Regions from separate parts of the Micromonospora sp. NPDC050417 genome, predicted to be linked through region 4. Evidence: riboswitches for the same ligand, from Rfam matches in the RefSeq annotation. Region 4 holds a riboswitch; each other region holds the start of a gene.

Region 1 (4,588 bases), on a different contig from region 4:
GCCGAGGCCATGGAGTCGATCAACTTTCTCCGCGAGCACCGAGACAGGTGGACGTTCGGCGGGCTGGGCACCTTCATGCTCACCGCCGGGGCGATCGTGGCGAAGGATCCCGAGCGGTTCGGGCTGCGCAACCTCATGCCGTATCCCGATCACGACATCGCCCGGGCCCTGAGCTTCGAGCAGGTCGGCGGCACACTGGACGACGAGGAGCTGACCGCACTCGAGGAGGCGAAGGCGGCTCTGACAAACAACGACCTCGGACGACCCTGGGTGGGTGGGACCGACTGCGCGCACACGTACCTCTACCAGGACCGGTACGGCATGGACATCATGAGGGTGGTGGGCCCCGTGCAGCCGGACCGCGAGGCGCGCTACGTCCTCAACGGCACGGTGATCCGCCGCCCCGAATCCGACGTGATGGAGGAGTACCGCTACCACTACTGGTACAGCCGCACCAACTCCGACCGACCCGGCCGGTTCGCCTTCCGGCGGGTCGACGGCCGGCTATATCTCATTCCGGACGTCCTGGTGCCCCTGCTCCAGTTGTTCACCGTGCCGCGCGGGCTCTCGGCTGCGGAGCTCGCCCTCCCCGCCATGCCGCCGTCGGTCGTCCAGCAGGCATGGGACTTTCTTGTCGGTCGCCGGCTGGTGCGTCCCGAGCCGCCACGGGCGGCCGTCCTCGTCGGTCACGGTCTCTCCGACGAGGAAGAGACGGGATAGGAGCAGTCCGGTCCACGGAATCAGATGACTTTCGGGTTGATTCGCGTCGTACTGACCAGCCTGTCGGACCTGGTGGTACAGGCAGCCCAGGTCGATCAACCAGTTCAGCCGCTCTGCCAGCTTTCACAGCATGCATAACACCAGGGGACGCGGGTACGCGGACGCTGGCGCCGACGTGCTGCGCCGACGTGGAGGCAGGACGGTGGTGGTGGCATGCGGGGTGCCTCAAGGGAAAGCCCCAGGGCCGGGGAGATGTACCAGCAAGACGAGGTGGGTGACCTGCGGCGGGTCGAATCTCCGCCCTGACATCGAGGTTGTCGAGGTTATGCGCTTCCTCCGCAGGATCAAGAGCAGTCCCGACGTCAGCACCACGGCATCACTGCCGATCTCCGAATCTGCGGCAACCGATCCAGCTCGCGGCCAGCTCGTCCTGCGGCCGATGACGGACGAAGACCTTCCAGCCACGTCCCGTGCCCACGTTGGTCTCCTACCGTTCGGGGTCTTCCCGTCGCTCGGTGCCCGCTTTGTCCGTCGCTGGCAACGCACGTTCCTCGACTCGGGGCACGGCGTCGGCTACGTCGTCATTGACCCGGCGGCTGCCCCGGACGAGGTTGTCGGATTCCTGTTGGGCACCAGCGACCAGGTCGCGCACGCGACCGCGCTGACGGCGGACCGGCGCACGATGGCGTCCCTCGCGGGCGCGGGATGCGTCGCGCTGTTTGCCCGGCCTCGCGTTGCGGCCCGCCTGCTGCGATCGCGGTTCCGCCCGTGGGCACGCCGCTTGCTCCACCGCCAGGCAGAGCAAGCAGAACCCGAGTCGTTCGCCTCTCCGCAGGTCGCCGTCGTCACCGCGCTGGCGGTGCACCCGGGCTGGCGCAAGAGCGGAATCGGTGAGCGGCTGGTAGCCCATTTCATCGACCACGTCCGGACCGTCGGCGCGACGTGGGCCGAGTTGCAGACGTCGGTGGGGCCGTTAGGAGCAGCCGGTTTCTACGAACGGCTGGGGTGGAGAGCCGGATCCCAACGACTGACTCCCGACGGGGACATTCTGCGCACCTATTACTGGAACCTGCACGGGCAGGCAGAGGGTCGCATTGGCTAGCGTGGTGACGTGGGCCGCGACCACCCGTTGCCGCGAGACGCCACACCGTGACGCGCCGTGTGCCCGATCATGCCCACCCGACGAGTCAGAGCCCGCGTCCTCGACCTGCAGGAAGCTGGCTCTGACCTGGCTAGCGTCGTTCGAGGGTGAGCAGCGGCTCGGAGAGCGCGGGCGATGGGGCGTCGGGATCGCCGGACACGGCCTCCTCGATGCTGCGCAGGCCGGCCTCCACCTCATCGGCGCTGAGCTGGGCGAAGAACGAGAGGGTACGCAAACGCAGCCGTTCGAGCATGTCGGCGCGAGTGCCGTCGGACAAATGGGTAACCAGGCCGAATTCGGCGACACGCCAACCGGCCTCCGTGAACATCGCGATGACCTCGTGCAGCGGCTGGAACAGGGCGGTGTCCACCTCAAGGCCGCGAGGGAAGTGGTCCAGCCACCACGGCTCGGGATGGTGGTCGCTGAAATTCGCGCGCAGTAGCAGCCTCCCGGCCGGCTTGACCACCCTGGCCAGTTCCCTGACCGCTCGGGGCTTGTCCTGGACATGGTGCCAGGACAGGAACATGAGCGCGTAGTCGGCGCTACCCGAGGGAACTGGCATGTCCTCGGCGGAGCCTGCCACGTACCGCACGCCCGGATGCTGCTCCTGCTCCTGCGCCTGCTCGCGCATGCGGACCGACGGCTCGACCCCGGTCACCGGCCCGAACGCTCGCGCCAGCGCGGGGGTGAACCTGCCGGTCCCCGACCCGACGTCCAGCCCCACCAGCGGGCGCCGGTCGGGTAGCGCGGCGGCAAAGGCGCTTGTCCATGCCTCCAGTTGGTGCTCGGTGAGCGCACGGCCGCGGGAGTAGTTCTGGTACAGCTCCGTGTCGTAATCGACCCGCCTCATCGCCGCTCCCTCGTTCGGTCGAGCCCACTGTCCGATGTATCGTTGCGATACATCGGGACGATACGCGGAGGCGCGCTGGAAAGCCATGGCGGCAGCGGAGCCACCGGACCTGTGAGAGCGACGCTCTCCCTGACCACCCGGATCACGTGCTCGGTGGCAAGGCTGCGCGGGACGGCGCCGCGCTTGGGCGCGTGCCCTGGCGCACAACTGCTGACGGACGGGTTGGTCCCGGGTCGCGGAGGTGTCGGGGAATGACGCGAACCGAGGGCTGGTCGACGGACACGTCGATAAGTTGATCTACCCGACCCCGGCGACAACAGAGGCTTGAGCATGGTGTGGTGCGTCATATTGCGTGCGGCGACCGGGGCGCTAGAGTAGCGCCGCCGTGGTGCTCGGGAAACCGGTGTGAGACCGGTGCGGCCCTCGCCACTGTTATCGGGAAGTCTCTGGCCCTCGTCGTACGAGGTCACTGGGCATCAGCCTGGGAAGGCCGGTCGGAGACGCGTTTCCCGACAGCCAGGAGACCGGCCACGGCACGTAACGACCCGTCCACGAGGTGCTGGAAGGCGGTCCCTGATGCGCATGCGCGCAATGCGGCCCCGTATGTCCTGGCGCGTTGTCGCGCCGCTGTCCATCATGATGATCTTCGCTGTGTCGGTCGCCGGCTGCGCCTCGGACCAGGGCGCACCGTCCGGGACACCGTCGGCCACGACGGTCACGCTCACCAACTGTGGTGTGCCGGTGCAGTTCGCCCAGCCGCCATCGCGGGTGGTGACGATGAACCAGGCGGCCACTGAGATCATGCTCGCGCTGGGTCTGCAGGACCGGATGATCGGCACCGCGTACCTCGACGACGCGATCCTGCCCGAGTACGCCGCCGCGTACCAGAAGATCCCCGTGCTGGCGAAGGAGTACCCGTCGAAGGAGAAGCTGATCGAGGCTGCTCCGGACTTCGTCTACGCCTCGTTCGCGAGCGCGTTCAGTGACGAGGGGATCGGCGAGCGGGACACCTACACCAGCCTGAACGTCGGTACGTACCTCTCGCCCGCCGGCTGCCCGAAGGAAACTCGCCCGTCGCCGCTCACCATCGACGACGTGTACGGGGAGATCCGGGACATCGCCGCGATCTTCGGGGTACCAGAGCGGGGCACCTCCCTCATCGACGCGCAGAGGACGCGGATCGCCGCCGCCGCGTCGAGTGTCAAGGACGCGAAGGACATCTCGGTGCTCTGGTGGGACAGCGGGACCGACGCGCCGAGCGTGGGCTCCTGCTGCGGTGGGCCACAAATGCTCATGTCAGCGGTGGGGGTCGGCAACGCGTTCACCGACCTGCCCGGTAGCTGGGGCGACACCAGCTGGGAAAAGGTTGTCGAACGCGACCCGGACGTCATCGTCCTGGTGGACGCGGAGTGGGACCGGGCCGCCGCCAAACAGAGCTTCCTCACCGGCAACGCCACTCTGCGGGACCTGCCGGCCGTGACCGGCAAACGGTTCGTCGTGATCCCGTTCTCCGAGACGACCGCCGGGGTCCGGAACGTGCTCGGCATCGAGCACCTGGCGCAGGGGCTCGCCGCGCTGCCAACCCGGACACCACGCTGACCGCCGGAAGCACGCACCGTACCGACCGACGCGTGGTGCCGCCAGCAACGGCGGCGCCACGCCCGGGCGTTACGGTGCTGGTCATCACGCTGACCGGGATACTCGTCCTGTCGATCGGGGCTGCGGTGACCGTGGGACCCGCCGACCTCTCGCTCGGCACCGTGTGGACCGTCATCGGTGACCACGTGGGCGTGCTGCGCTCCGACGTGCCGCTCCTGCGGGACCACATCGTCTGGCAGATTCGCCTACCCCGGGTCCTCCTCGCCGCCGCCGTCGGA
Region 2 (4,588 bases), on a different contig from region 4:
GCCCTTCTACCAGTTCCTGCGCAGCCTCGACCGGCGGATCGTCGAGGCCCCGCTGAACGTGCGGCACCGGCTCGACCCGGATGCCCTGGACCGGGCGTTCGCCGAAGCCGTGGTCGGCGGGCGGCGCGCCGCCTACCTGCTCTGCAACCCACACAACCCGACCGGGACGGTGCACACCCGTGAGGAGTTGACCACGGTCGCCGAGTTGGCCGAGCGACACGGCGTACGGGTCGTGGCGGACGAGATCCACGCGCCGCTGGTGTACGCGGGCGCGACCTTCGTTCCGTACCTGTCGCTGCCCGCCGCGGCGAACGCCTTCGCGCTGCTCTCGGCGTCGAAGGCATGGAATCTGGCCGGACTCAAGGCTGCGGTGGCGGTAGCCGGACCGGAAGCGGCGGTCGACCTGGCACGGATGCCACCGGAGGTCGGCGACGGCCCCAGCCACCTCGGCGTCATCGCCCACAGCGCGGCGCTACGACTCGGCGGCTCCTGGCTGGACAACCTGCTGGCGGGCCTCGACGACAACCGGAAGCTCCTCGGCGAACTGCTCGCCGAGGAGCTTCCACTGGTCCGGTACCGACCGCCGGACGGCACCTACCTGGCCTGGCTGGACTGTCGCGCCCTGGATCTGCCCGCCGACCCGGCGGAGGTGTTCCTGGCACGTGGCCGGGTGGCGTTCGTGCCCGGACCCGACTTCGGCACCGGTGGCACCGGCCACGTCCGGTTCAACCTCGCCACCTCCCCCGAGATCATCACCGAAGCGGTACGTCGGATGGCCACCGCCGTACGCTGAGTCGATCCGGCGCCCCCGGGACCAGGATCGCGGTGCCGGAGTACCTGACCGGCTACCGGTTCGCCTGACCGCTCTTCGGTTGGTGCGACAGCTCAGCCGAGCGCCCACGCCTCGGTGGTCGTGGTGACCGTACGGTCGGTGTCGGCGGCCTCTTCGACCGCCAGGCCGATCAGGTGGTCCTGTGCCCCGTCGGCCAGTGGGTACGGCGGCGGGCCTTCACCGCGTACCCATGCGGCCATGGCCTGGAGCAGGGTCGCGGTGGCGATCTCGTCGTCGTTCCAGCGCAGGCCCGGATAGGGATTGCGGTAGAGGACTTCGGAACCAAGGGTGATGGTCTCGGTGTCGAAGCCGTCAAGGTCCAGGTCGTGACCGGTCTGCCGCCGTACCAGGGGTGTGCGCACGATCGCCCGGGGTGCGGCCAGGTGGACGATCTCGTCGTCGCGTAGCTCCCCGTGGGTGCCCCGGACGAGGAGTCGCCGGAACCGTAGTTGGTTGCGTGACTGGTTGTCGGTGAAGTCGTAGAGCCCGGAGCGGCCGTCGCCGAAGTCCAGGGTGGCGATGGTGGTGGTGGCGGGCTTCGGTGTCGGGTCGTCGGTCCAGCCCTGGCGGGTCTGCGGGTCGAGCAGCGGTGCGGTGGTCCGACTCGCCCGGATGGTGGCCGGGTCGTGACTGACGCCGAGCAGGCCACGGATGAGGGAGACGGCGTGGTACTGGTGCGTCGAGGAGACCTGGACCTGGGTCGGCGTACCGATGATCCCGGAGCGGACCGCCGCCGCGCGGGCGGCGTGTGCGGGCATCAGCAGATACTGTTCGGCGACCTGGACCAGGCCGGATTCGCCGACCTCGTCCCAGAGCCGACGCAGTCCGGCGACATCGGACGCGGGCGGGGTCTCGGTCAGCACTGGCACGCCACTCGCCACCGCCGCCGTGACCACGTCCGCGTTCACCGCTCGGGGCAGGGCGGTCACCAGGAAGTCCGGGCGGGCGGTCGCCAGGCAGTCGGCGAGCGAACCGAAGTACGGCACCGGCAGTGTCCGGGGTGTGGGAACCACAGCCCCGACGCAGGTCACGTCGGGCAACGCGGCGGACAACCGCCAGAACGCCTGCGCCCGCCAGCCGAACCCGATCAACGCGAACTTCGTCTCGTCTCTCATCCGGCCCACCTTAGGCATCCCTCGGGGCAGGCGGGCACGCCCACTGCTTCGTGGTCGTGCTCGACCGAAACGTACGCCCGGCGCCCAACCCGACACGCCTCCATGGTTATGCGTCGGTCTTCTCACCTGAAGTGGCCGGAGAGTCACCTTGTGCCGAGCTGTCAGCGATGGGCCTCTCGCCGTGCGGTGCACCTCGGCCGTGCGGTCGGTATCCGGTGGGCCGGGGGCGATCCCACCAGGACACGAACGCGACACGACATCTGGTGTTCGTTTATCCCTACCGCCCCATATATAGTTCGTGACGCAACTGGTTCAGCCGGACATCCAGCCGGCTGAGGCAACAGGGAACCCGGTGTGAATCCGGGACTGCCCCGCAGCGGTGAGTGGGAACGACCGCCGTCACAGAGCACTGGGAGCACCGGCACCCGCCGGTCACCTCCTGGGAAGCGACGGCCAGTAGGAGGACACGGGTTTCCGTGGCCGCGCCCGCGAGTCCGAAGACCTGCCAGTAGCGCCGCGCCCGGCGAACCGAGCGCGGCGGTCCGAGACCGCGCGGGACGGTCGACGGCTGCGACGCGACCCCCTGGGCTGCGCGTCTCCGCCTGCCTGCGCGCTCGGACCTCGTCGACGACGAGCACGAGGAGTGACAGGTGACGGTCACGGAGATGGTGACGGGCGAGGGAAACCCACTCGCACCGGGTCAACGCCGTACGCAGATGCACGTCCGTAAGCGCAACGGTGCGACCGAGCCGGTCGACGTACAGAAGATCGTCCGGGCGGTGGCGCGGTGGGCGGACGATCTGACCGAGATCGACCCGCTGCGGGTGGCCACGAAGACGATCAGCGGCCTCTACGACGGGGCGACCACGGCCGAACTGGACCGGCTGTCGATCCAGACCGCCGCCGAGATGACCGGTGAGGAGCCGCAGTACTCCCGACTCGCCGCCCGGCTGCTCGCCGGGTACGTCGACAAGGAGGTACGCGACCAGGGCATCGCCTCGTTCAGCCAGGCGATCCGGCTCGGTCACGAGCAGGGGCTGATCGGCGACGAGACGGCGCGGTTCGTGTCGGTCAACGCCCGGAAACTCGACGACGCGATCGATCCCACGGCCGACCTGCGGTTCGAGTACTTCGGACTGCGTACGGTCTATGACCGCTACCTGCTGCGCCACCCGGTGACCCGGCTGACCGTGGAGACCCCGCAGTACTGGCTGTTGCGGGTCGCCTGCGGACTCTCCGAGACCCCGGCCGAGGCGATCGGTTTCTACCGGCTGATGTCGTCGCTGGCCTACCTGCCCAGCTCCCCCACCCTCTTCAACTCCGGCACCGCGCACACCCAGATGTCCTCCTGCTTCCTGGTCGACTCGCCCCGCGACGAACTCGACTCGATCTACGACCGGTACGCCCAGGTCGCGAAGCTGTCGAAGTTCGCCGGCGGCATCGGCATCGCCTGGTCCCGGGTACGTTCCCGGGGCGCGCTGATCCGGGGCACGAACGGCCTCTCCAACGGGATCGTGCCGTGGTTGCGGACCCTCGACGCGAGCGTGGCGGCGGTCAACCAGGGTGGCCGACGCAAGGGCGCGGCCTGCGTCTACCTGGAGCCGTGGCACCCGGACGTCGAGGAGTTTCTCGAACTTCGCGACAACACCGGTGAGGACGCCCGGCGTACGCACAACCTGAACCTGGCCAACTGGATACCGGACGAGTTCATGCGTCGGGTCGAAGCCGACGAGGTGTGGTCGCTGTTCGACCCGGCCGAGGTGCCGGAGCTGCCGGACCTGTGGGGCGACGAGTTCGACGCCGCCTACCGGGCGGCGGAGGCGGCGGGCCGGTTCGTGCGTCAGGTCAAGGCCCGTGACCTGTACGGGCGGATGATGCGCACCCTGGCGCAGACCGGCAACGGGTGGATGACGTTCAAGGACCCGTCGAACCGGCTCTGCAACCAGACCGCCGAACCGGGCAACGTGGTGCACCTCTCCAATCTCTGCACCGAGATCGTCGAGGTCTCGGGCGACGGCGAGACAGCGGTCTGCAACCTCGGCTCGGTGAACCTGGCGGCGCACGTGGCCGGCGACGACCTCGACTGGGAGCGGTTGCGCGAGACGGTGCGTACCGCGGTGCTCTTCCTCGACCGGGTCATCGACATCAACTACTACCCGAGCGCCGAGGCGGCGGCGAGCAACCCGCGCTGGCGGCCGGTCGGGCTCGGCCTGATGGGCCTGCAGGACGTGTTCTTCGCGCTCCGGATGCCGTTCGACTCCGACCGGGCGCGGGAACTCTCCACCCGGATCTCGGAGGAGATCTACCTGACCGCCCTGGAGACCTCGGCGGAATTGGCCGTACGGTTCGGCCCGCATCCGGCGTACGCGCAGACCCGGGCCGCGCGGGGCCACCTCCAGCCTGACCTCTGGGGGGTCACCCCGTCGCAGTCGGAGCGCTGGGCCACGGTGCGGGAGCGGATCGCCGCCCACGGGCTGCGTAACTCACTGCTGGTGGCGATCGCCCCGACGGCGACGATCGCCTCGATCGCCGGGTGTTACGAGTGCATCGAGCCGCAGGTCTCCAACCTGTTCAAGCGGGAGACGCTCTCCGGCGAGTTCCTCCAGATCAACACCGCCCTGGTTCGGGAACTCAAGTCGCG
Region 3 (4,588 bases), on a different contig from region 4:
TGTGCTCCGGCGAGGATCGCGGCCGCGCCGGCGACGTGCGGGGTGGCCATCGAGGTGCCGGACAGCGGCAGGTGGCTCTGCCCCGGCTCACCCTGCCCGCTGTTCCTGGCCCGCGCTGCGGTGATGTCGACGCCGGGCGCGGTGATGTCCGGTTTGATCCCGCCGTCCAGGATCCGCGGGCCGCGTCCGGAGAACTCCGCCAGCTCGTCATCGCGGTTGACCGCGCCCACGGTCAGGGCGGCGTCAGCCGCGCCCGGCGACTCGATGCTGGCCGGGTCGTTGCCCGTGGCGACCACGAACAGCGTGCCCGTCCTGGCGGTGAGTTCGTTGACCGCCTGTGACAGCGGATCCGTGCCGTCGCTGGGGCTGCCGCCCAGGCTCATGTTCACCACATCGGCGCCCTGCGACGTGGCCCACTCCATGCCCGCGATGACCGAGGACTCGCTTCCGGTGCCGTCGTCGCCGAGCACCTTCGCGTTGAGGATCCGAGTGTCCGGCGCGACCCCCCGGTACCGGGCGTCCCGGCCGGCGACGATGGACGCGACGTGGGTACCGTGCCCGTGCCGGTCGTCGGGGTCGGCGCCGCCGGTGAAGTCACTCGCGCCCACCACCGCGTCGGCCAGGTCCGGGTGCCCGGCGTCGATCCCGGTGTCCAGCACCGCGACCGTGGTACCCGCCCCGGTGTGCCCGGCGCTCCACGCCACCGGGGCGCCGATCTGCGGCACCGAGTGCTCCAGCGAGGCCCGGACTCGCCCGTCGAGCCAGACCCGCTCGGCGCTCCGAGCCGTCGGCCAGTACACGGCGGAACGCTCCACGGAGACGGCCGTCACGCCCACGGCCGGCAGCACCCGGTTCACCCGGGCGGCCGCGCTGCGCGGTGTCGGGCCGGCGTGGTCGACGATCAGCGGCAGCCGGGGGGCCGTGGCGTCGTCGAATCCGGAGTCGACCAACTCGGTGACGTTGAACAGCCGCGGGTCCAGCCTGCCCGCTCGCAGGAGGGCCTGCGCGTCCTCGGGCACGATGTGTGTGTCACCCCGTTCGTCGGTGTACGAGTGGAACATCAGGTGTTCCCGGCCCTTCGCCGCCCGTACGTTCACCACGCGGGTACCGCTGACCGTCACCGTGTCGCCGGTCAGCAACGTCACGGTCGCGCTTTCGGCGGCGAGCCGCTGAGCCGTCACAGGGCTGGCCGCCGCCTCCGGCACGACCACCCCGGACGCCGCCGTGACGACGACCAGTAGCGCCGACAGTGCCGTTCTTCTTCGCATCACCATCTCCCCACTGTTTCTGGCAAGGGTTCGTTCGGCGCGGTGACCGCGCTGGTGACCCGGTCGGCGTGCGACGCCTCGGTGGTCGCCGGCACGTACGCCTGCCGCAGCCGGTACTCGCGCGCCTCCTCGCGCCGATGCTGACTGACCGTGTTGGTGGCGATCCCGTACAGCCACGGCCGGGCGTCCGGATGGGCGGTGTCGAACCGCTCCCGACGGCGGAACGCCGCCAGAAACGTCTCGGCGACCAGGTCGTCCGCGATTTCGGCACCGCGCCGCCTCGCCAGGTAGCGATGGATGTACGGCTCACGCCTGTCGAAGATCGTCGCGAAGCTTCCGGGATCCCGGACGGACCGCTCGATCACCGCCGCGTCCGTCAGCACGCCGACGTCGGCGGTCCTGACTCGTCTCAAACGATTCATGCACGACCTTTCGCGGACCGGGGAACCATCACCTGTTATCCGCAGGCCACACGAAAAGGGTTCACGGGCTGGGCGCCCACGTCGCCGAGCGCCGACGAACGGCGAGTGCCGACCGCGTTCCAGCGGCGGACATCGGAGGACACGTCAACCAGCTGGCGGTACCCGTCCCGCGTCTCGGACAGCCTCGCTCGTAAACCGTTGTGGGACCCGTACGATGGTGGGCGGTGCTGGTTCGCCCGACCCTCACAGGTCGGGCGTCGTAAGAGGGAACCCGGTGGAAAACCGGGACTGCCCCGCAGCGGTGAGTGGGAACGACCGCCGTCAACAAGCACTGGACCGGAAGGTCTGGGAAGCGACGGCCAGTAGGCGACCTTGTGTCATGCCCACGAGTCCGAAGACCTGCCAGCGCTGCGCACGCCGCCCGGTGTGCGCCGCCGGCGGTCCCTCGGGAGGGCCAGGGCGGAGAGACGGCACCTCGCTGTGCCCTGTCTTCCCCTCTCCCGTGCCCGCCGGGCACTTCGAGGGAAGGACCCCCTGTGAGCACCACCGCATTTGGTCAGAGCACCGTGCTCGGCTATCCGCGCGTCGGCGCGAATCGCGAGCTGAAGAAGGCCGTTGAGGCGTACTGGGCCGGCACCATCGACGCCGACAGCCTGGAGAACATCGCTGCCACGTTGCGGGCTGAGGTCTGGCGGACGCTGCGTGACGCCCGCCTCGACTCGATCCCGTCGAACACCTTCTCCTATTACGACCAGGTGCTCGACACCGCGGTCGCCGTTGGAGCAATTCCCGACCGGTTTGCCCGCCTGGGTTTGTCCGAGTTGGACACCTACTTCGCTATGGCCCGGGGTGTCGACGCCGAGCCGGCCCTCGAACTGACGAAGTGGTTCGACACGAACTACCACTACCTGGTGCCGGAGATCAGCGCGGGTACCGTCTTCGCCGCGAACCCGGCGAAGGCACTGCGGGAGTACGCCGAGGCCCGCGACCTTGGCATCAACACCCGCCCGGTGTTGGTTGGGCCGGCGACCTTCCTGCTGTTGGCCAAGGGCGACGATCCGTTCGCCCGCCTCGACGAGCTGGTCGAGACGTACTCCGGAATCCTCACCACGTTCGCGGAGGCGGGCGTGGCGTGGGTGCAACTGGATGAGCCCGCCTACGTCGCCGACCGCACCGCCGCCGAGATCGACGCCCTGCACCATGCCTACACCCGGCTCGGTGAGATCGCCGATCGGCCGCAGATCTTCGTGGCCACCTACTTCGGCGAGCTCGGCGACGCCCTACCTGCCCTGCTGAACACCCCGGTCGAGGCGGTCGGACTGGACCTGGCCGCCGGACCGGGCAACCTCAAGCGGCTCGCCACCGCAGGCCCGCTGCGCGGCAAGACCATCGTCGCCGGCCTGGTCGACGGCCACAACATCTGGCGTACCGACCTACGCGCCGCCGTCACCACCGGGGCGACGGTCACCGGGCTCGCCGACCACGTAGCCGTCTCCACGTCCTGCTCGCTTCTGCACGTCCCGGTCGACCTGTCCGCCGAGACCCGCCTCGACCCCCAACTGTACGAGCGGCTCGCGTTCGCCCGGCAGAAGGTAGACGAGGTCGTCCTGCTCGGACGCGCGCTACGCGACGGCACCACGCACCTGCCCGCACCTCTGCCGCCCGCCCCGGCGGTGTGGCGGCACGACAACGTCCGGGCCCGACTCGCCGCGCTCGACGCCACCGACCGGCAGCGCGGCGACTACACCAACCGGGCCGCCCGCCAGCAGGAACGGCTGGGGTTGCCGGACCTGCCGACCACCACGATCGGGTCCTTCCCACAGACGGCCGAGTTGCGCAAGGCCCGCGCCGCACTGCGCGCCGGCACCCTCGACGACGCCGGCTACACCGAACGGATGCGCGCCGAGGTCCAGCACGTCATCCGGCTTCAGGAAGCGCTGGGCCTGGACGTGCTCGTGCACGGCGAACCGGAACGCAACGACATGGTCCAGTACTTCGGCGAACAGCTCGACGGGTTCGCCGCCACCGACCACGGCTGGGTCCAGTCCTACGGCTCCCGCTGCGTACGCCCGCCGATCATCTACGGCGACGTGACCCGCAAGGCGCCGATGACCGTGACGTGGTCCACCTACGCCCAATCATTGACCAGCAAGCCCGTCAAGGGCATGCTCACCGGCCCGGTCACCATCCTCGCCTGGTCGTTCGTCCGCGTCGACCAACCCCGGGCCAACACCGCCGACCAGGTCGCGCTCGCTCTGCGAGACGAGTGCCGCGACCTCGAGGCGGCCGGGATCGGGGTCATCCAGGTGGACGAGCCGGCGCTACGGGAGACACTGCCGCTACGCAAGGCCGATCAGAAGGCGTACCTGGACTGGGCGGTGGCCGCATTCCGCCTGGCGACCAGCGGCGTCGCCGACGACACCCAAATCCACACCCACCTCTGCTACAGCGAGTTCGGTGAGGTGATTACCGCGATCGACGCCCTCGACGCGGACGTGACCAGCATCGAAGCGTCCCGCTCGAAAATGGAGGTCCTCGACGACCTCGCCGCGATCGGCTACCACCGAGGCGTCGGACCCGGCGTCTGGGACATCCACTCGCCCCGGGTCCCCACCCACGACGAGGTGGTCGACGCACTACGCGGAGCCGTCGCGGCCGTCCCCGCCCGCCGCCTCTGGGTCAACCCCGACTGCGGCCTCAAAACACGTGGATACCCCGAGGTCGAGGCATCACTGCGGCACCTGGTCGCCGCCGCCACCGAGATCCGCGGGAGCTGACAACACTGCGCCGGGTGGGCCCTCTCGGGGACCCACCCGGCTTGACCCGGATACCCGCCCTGTTGCTGGAGACCGACGACGACCGTCACCGCTACCAGGAGGCGCAAGTCCGCCGCGAGCA
Region 4 (4,588 bases):
CGGGGACGCGTTTGTCGCCGGGCTCCTCTCCGGCCTGCTCGACCGGCTCGACGTCGCCGACCGGCTCGACCGGGCGGTCACCACCGGTGCGTTCGCGGTCGCCACCCGAGGCGACTGGGAGGGGCTACCCACCCGCGCCGAGCTGTCGCTGCTCGACCACGCCCCGGGCAGCGCCGTACGCTGACCCGCTTCGACCCGTACCGACGTGCCGGGCCGGCCCGGCCGTGCTGACAGTTGTGCCACTGCCACCACCCCAGGAGGAGACGATGCGGCTCACCGCGCCGACCGCGTGGAGCGACGACCGGTTCGAACTGGGCGAGGGTGCCCGCTGGGTGGAGGACCGGCTGGTCCTGGTCGACCTGCTCGCCGGTCGGCTCTACGAGACCACCGGTGACGCCCCGGCACCGCTGCGCGAGTCACGCCGGCTGGGCGCGCCGCTCGGTGCGGTGGCACCGGTCGCCGGACGACCGGGTGACTGGATCGCCGCGACCGGCACCGGCCTCGCCGAGCTGACCGGCGCCGACGGCGTCCGTCAACTCGTCGACCTGGAGAGCGGCAACCCGTCGCCGGCCCGGATGAACGACGGTGTCGCCGATCCGCACGGCCGGTTCTGGGCCGGCAGCATGGCGTACGACACCACCCCGGGCGCCGGCACCCTCTACCGGTACGACAGCACCGGCACGACTCCCGTGGTCACCGGGCTGACGATCACCAACGGGCCGGCGTTCGACGCCGCCGGCACCACGATGTACCTGGCCGACACCGCCCGGGGCGAGGTCGACCGGTTCACCGTCGACCCGGCCACCGGGGCGCTCTCCGGTCGTACCCCGTTCCTGCGGCTGGCCGGGGCCGAGGGTGCACCCGACGGCATGACCGTCGACGCCGCCGGTCACCTCTGGGTGGCCCTCTGGGGCGGGTACGCGGTCCGCCGCTACCGCCCGGACGGCACCCTCGACCGCGAGCTGCCCCTGCCGGCGGCCCAGCCCACCAGCGTCTGCCTCGGCGGTCCCGGGCTGCGTCGGCTCTTCGTCACCACCGCCCACCTCGGCCTCGACCCGCGTGGCCCGCTTGACGGCGCCCTGCTCGCCGTGGACGTCGAGGTCCCCGGAGCCCCGGCCCAGTCGGTTGATCGGGACATCGAGGACATCCGATTCTGATCCCGTACCGAGCGCCTGGCTGTGGCGGTGGTTCCGGCTCTCCACCAACCGGCTGGTTCGCTCAGTCCTTCGGCGAGTGCGCGGTGAGCCAGTCCATGACCTCCGGGTCGAACCGGATACGCCGCAGGACACGTCCGCTACGGCGAAACCCCAGTCCAGTCTTGAACCGGACTCCGCTCTGGTGTCGGACGGTGACCAGTGCACTGCTGTCGATGCTCGACATGAACGGCAAGCGCGGCGACAGCCAACCGTTGCCGTACACCAGCGCGACACAGCGGTTGCCGGGCAGTTGTCCCTCCACATCCCGGTCGAACGCGCCGGCCCGGTGAATGTCATCGCGGTACCGATAGCCGTCCAGCGATCCACGGGGCGCCCGCCGTACCAGCACCTCGTCGTCGCCGCTGCCCGCGCCGGTAGGCAGGATCAGCCACAGCTCCTGAACGCCTCCGGTGCGGCTCCAGCGTCGGGAAATCTCCCGGACCGCCACCCGCACCAGCGCGACGGTGTCCCGCTGAACGTCGGCCGGAAGGTCGTCACGCCGTGTGTAGCTCCGGGTGACACCCGGTGCACGGGGTGCGGGATCAGCACCCGGTCCGATCATGCTCACCGTGCCAGCGTGACTCACCGACGTCGAACCTGGCAAACAGCTTGCCGCCTACCACAGGGCGTCGCGAGCCCGACGGGGATACTGGCTGAAGCCAGTCGTTCCTGCGGGTCGCGGTGCTCACGTTGACGGCGGGCCGGTCGGTGGGACAGCATGGCGCAACGAGAGCGGTGCGCGGAGGAACCCGGTGTGAGTCCGGGGCGGTCCCGCCACTGTGACCGGGGAGTGACCTCTCACGTACGGGCCACGGCCGAAAGGGCCGGAAGGTCGAGGGGAAGCGTCGATCCGGGAGTCAGGAGACTCCGACCGCTCGCACCACCCAGCCAACGCGGGCGTGGACACCCGTGGAAGGGACATGAGCATGGCTTCTGCGCGCCTGAGTGGGCGATGACCCCGCCGTACCCGTTCTCCGCCGTCGTCGGCCTGGCCGAACTGCGACTGGCCCTGCTCCTCAACGCGGTCTCCCCGGCAATCGGCGGGGTGCTGGTCAGGGGCGAGAAGGGCACCGCGAAGTCGACCATCGTCCGGGCCCTCGCCGCGCTGCTGCCCGACGTCGACGTGGTCCCCGGCTGCCGGTTCGCCTGCGACCCGGCCAACCCCGACGGCGACTGCCCGGACGGCCCGCACGAGCCGGGGGCGGCGGCCACACGACGCCGCGCCACCCTGGTCGAGTTGCCGGTCGGCGCCACGGAGGACCGGGTCGTCGGCACCCTGGACCTGCAACGCGCCCTCGCCGACGGCGTCAAGGCGTACGAGCCGGGACTGCTCGCCGCCGCCCACCGTGGCGTGCTCTACGTCGACGAGGTCAACCTGCTCCCGGACCACCTGGTCGACCTGCTGCTCGACGCCGCCGCGATGGGCCGGGCACACGTCGAACGGGACGGGGTCTCGGTCAAGCACGCCGCCCGCTTCCTGCTCGTCGGCACGATGAACCCGGAGGAGGGCGAACCCCGCCCCCAGTTGGTGGACCGGTTCGGGCTGGTGGTCGCGGTGGCCGCACCCCGCGAAGCGCCCGCCCGCGCCGAGGTGGTGCGCCGCCGGCTCGCGTACGAGACCGACCCGGTGGGCTTCGCGGCGCGCTGGGTGCAGGAGGACGCGGTACTCGCCCGGAGGATCGCCGGCGCCCGGTTGCGGCTGCCCTCGGTGCGGCTGCCCGACACCGAACTGGACCGGATCGCGACGATCTGCCTGGAGTACGGGGTCGACGGGCTCCGCGCCGACATCGTGGTCGCCCGGACCGCCGTGGCGCTGGCCGCCTGGCACGACCGGGACGTGGTGACCGCTGACGACGTCGCCGCAGCCGCCCGGCTGGCGCTGCCACACCGTCGTCGCCGGGATCCGCTCGACCCGCCCGGCACCGACCAGGACAAGCTTGAGGAACTGCTCCGCGAACACGGCGACGACGACCCGGAGCCGGAACCACCGACCGGACCGGACGACGGCCCCGACGACAGCCCGCCGAACGGCCCCGACGCCGGCCCGCCGCCGGGCGGAGGCGACCACGGGCCGGACGGTCCGAGCCGGCACGACACCCCGGACGGGCCACCCGCGCCGGAGCCGGCGAGCCCGGACCAGCAGCCCGCACCGGAGCGACAGCCGGAGCAGTCGAACGCCGGCAGCCCACCACCGGTCGCCGCGACGCAGCCGTACCGGACCCGGCCCCTGGTGGTACGCGGCCGCGGCACCGGCGCGCACACCGGCCGCCGCTCCCCGTCGTACGCCCGACGGGGCCGGGTGGTCGGCGCCCGGCTGCCGGCCGGCCGGGTGACCAGCCTGCACCTGCCCGCCACCCTGCTCGCCACGGCCCGCCGCGGCGCCCGCGTGGTCACCCCCGGGGACCTACGCGAGGCGGTGCACGTCGGACGCGAGGCGAACCTGGTGCTCTTCGTCGTCGACGCCTCCGGTTCGATGGCGGCCCGGCGTCGGATGCGGGTGGTGAAGACCGCCGTCCTCTCCCTGCTGCGTGACGCCTACCAGCGGCGCGACAAGATCGGCATGATCACGTTCCGGGGGACCGGGGCGAGTACGGTGCTGGAGCCGACGGCGAGCCACGAGGTCGGTGTGCTGCGCCTGGCCGAACTGCGCACCGGCGGCCGGACTCCGCTCGCCGCCGGGCTGCGCCAGGCCGCGCGGACCCTCGACAGCGAACGGCGCCGTGACCCGCGCCGTCGCCCCCTGCTGGTCGTCGTCACCGACGGCCGGGCGACCAGCGGGCCGGACCCGCTGACCGTCCTGCCCGCCCTCGGGGACGTCGCCTCGGTGGTCGTCGACTGCGAGTCCGGGCCGATCCGGCTCGGACTGGCCCGGCGGCTCGCCACCGCCCTGGCCGCCGACTGCGTCCCGCTGGACGCGCTGCACACTCTCGGAAAGGCGGCCTGACATGCCCCAGGGCAAGCCGGAACAGGTACCCGACGACGGTCTGACCACACGCGCCCGGCGCCGCCAGCCGGTCCTGGCCGTCCACACCGGTCAGGGCAAGGGCAAGTCGACCGCCGCGTTCGGGATGGCGCTGCGGGCGTGGAGCGCGGGCTGGCCGATCGCCGTCTTCCAGTTCGTGAAGAGTCCGAAGTGGAAGGTCGGCGAGGAGACCGCCCTGCGTACCCTCGGCGAGAGCGGCCAGGGCGGCAACGTGGTCTGGCACAAGATGGGCGAGGGCTGGTCCTGGATCCAACGCCCCGGCACCGAGCGTGACCACGCGGTCGAGGCAGCCGAGGGCTGGGCCCAGATCAAGCGGGATCTCGCCGCCGAGGCGTACCGCTTCTACGTGCTGGACGAGTTCACCTACCCGATCAAGTGGGGCTGGATCGACATCGCGGACGTGGTCACC

The links. Region 4 has a riboswitch for cobalamin ahead of ACIBF5_RS22025 (VWA domain-containing protein). Riboswitches for the same ligand answer to the same signal wherever they lie in the genome.
Region 1: linked by a shared signal. The riboswitch ahead of ACIBF5_RS28645 (ABC transporter substrate-binding protein) and the one ahead of ACIBF5_RS22025 (VWA domain-containing protein) in region 4 are both predicted to bind cobalamin.
Region 2: linked by a shared signal. The riboswitch ahead of ACIBF5_RS32455 (ribonucleoside-diphosphate reductase subunit alpha) and the one ahead of ACIBF5_RS22025 (VWA domain-containing protein) in region 4 are both predicted to bind cobalamin.
Region 3: linked by a shared signal. The riboswitch ahead of metE (5-methyltetrahydropteroyltriglutamate--homocysteine S-methyltransferase) and the one ahead of ACIBF5_RS22025 (VWA domain-containing protein) in region 4 are both predicted to bind cobalamin.

The regions. Positions count from the first base shown of each region.
Region 1 is NZ_JBITIH010000028.1:64,521-69,108, forward strand. Features, by position in the region: gene ACIBF5_RS28630 (B12-binding domain-containing radical SAM protein) at 1-720, shown strand, start outside; gene ACIBF5_RS28635 (GNAT family N-acetyltransferase) at 1,046-1,822, shown strand; gene ACIBF5_RS28640 (class I SAM-dependent methyltransferase) at 1,953-2,711, opposite strand; cobalamin riboswitch at 3,081-3,259, shown strand; gene ACIBF5_RS28645 (ABC transporter substrate-binding protein) at 3,348-4,310, shown strand; gene ACIBF5_RS28650 (FecCD family ABC transporter permease) at 4,343-4,588, shown strand, end outside.
Region 2 is NZ_JBITIH010000054.1:1,604-6,191, reverse strand. Features, by position in the region: gene ACIBF5_RS32465 (MalY/PatB family protein) at 1-793, shown strand, start outside; gene ACIBF5_RS32460 (Gfo/Idh/MocA family protein) at 886-1,947, opposite strand; cobalamin riboswitch at 2,239-2,472, shown strand; gene ACIBF5_RS32455 (ribonucleoside-diphosphate reductase subunit alpha) at 2,613-4,588, shown strand, end outside.
Region 3 is NZ_JBITIH010000001.1:57,904-62,491, forward strand. Features, by position in the region: gene ACIBF5_RS00180 (S8 family peptidase) at 1-1,268, opposite strand, end outside; gene ACIBF5_RS00185 (RNA polymerase sigma factor) at 1,268-1,690, opposite strand; cobalamin riboswitch at 1,902-2,112, shown strand; gene metE (5-methyltetrahydropteroyltriglutamate--homocysteine S-methyltransferase) at 2,227-4,467, shown strand.
Region 4 is NZ_JBITIH010000017.1:66,835-71,422, forward strand. Features, by position in the region: gene ACIBF5_RS22010 (sugar kinase) at 1-184, shown strand, start outside; gene ACIBF5_RS22015 (SMP-30/gluconolactonase/LRE family protein) at 267-1,157, shown strand; gene ACIBF5_RS22020 (hypothetical protein) at 1,219-1,764, opposite strand; cobalamin riboswitch at 1,939-2,064, shown strand; gene ACIBF5_RS22025 (VWA domain-containing protein) at 2,149-4,140, shown strand; gene cobO (cob(I)yrinic acid a,c-diamide adenosyltransferase) at 4,142-4,588, shown strand, end outside.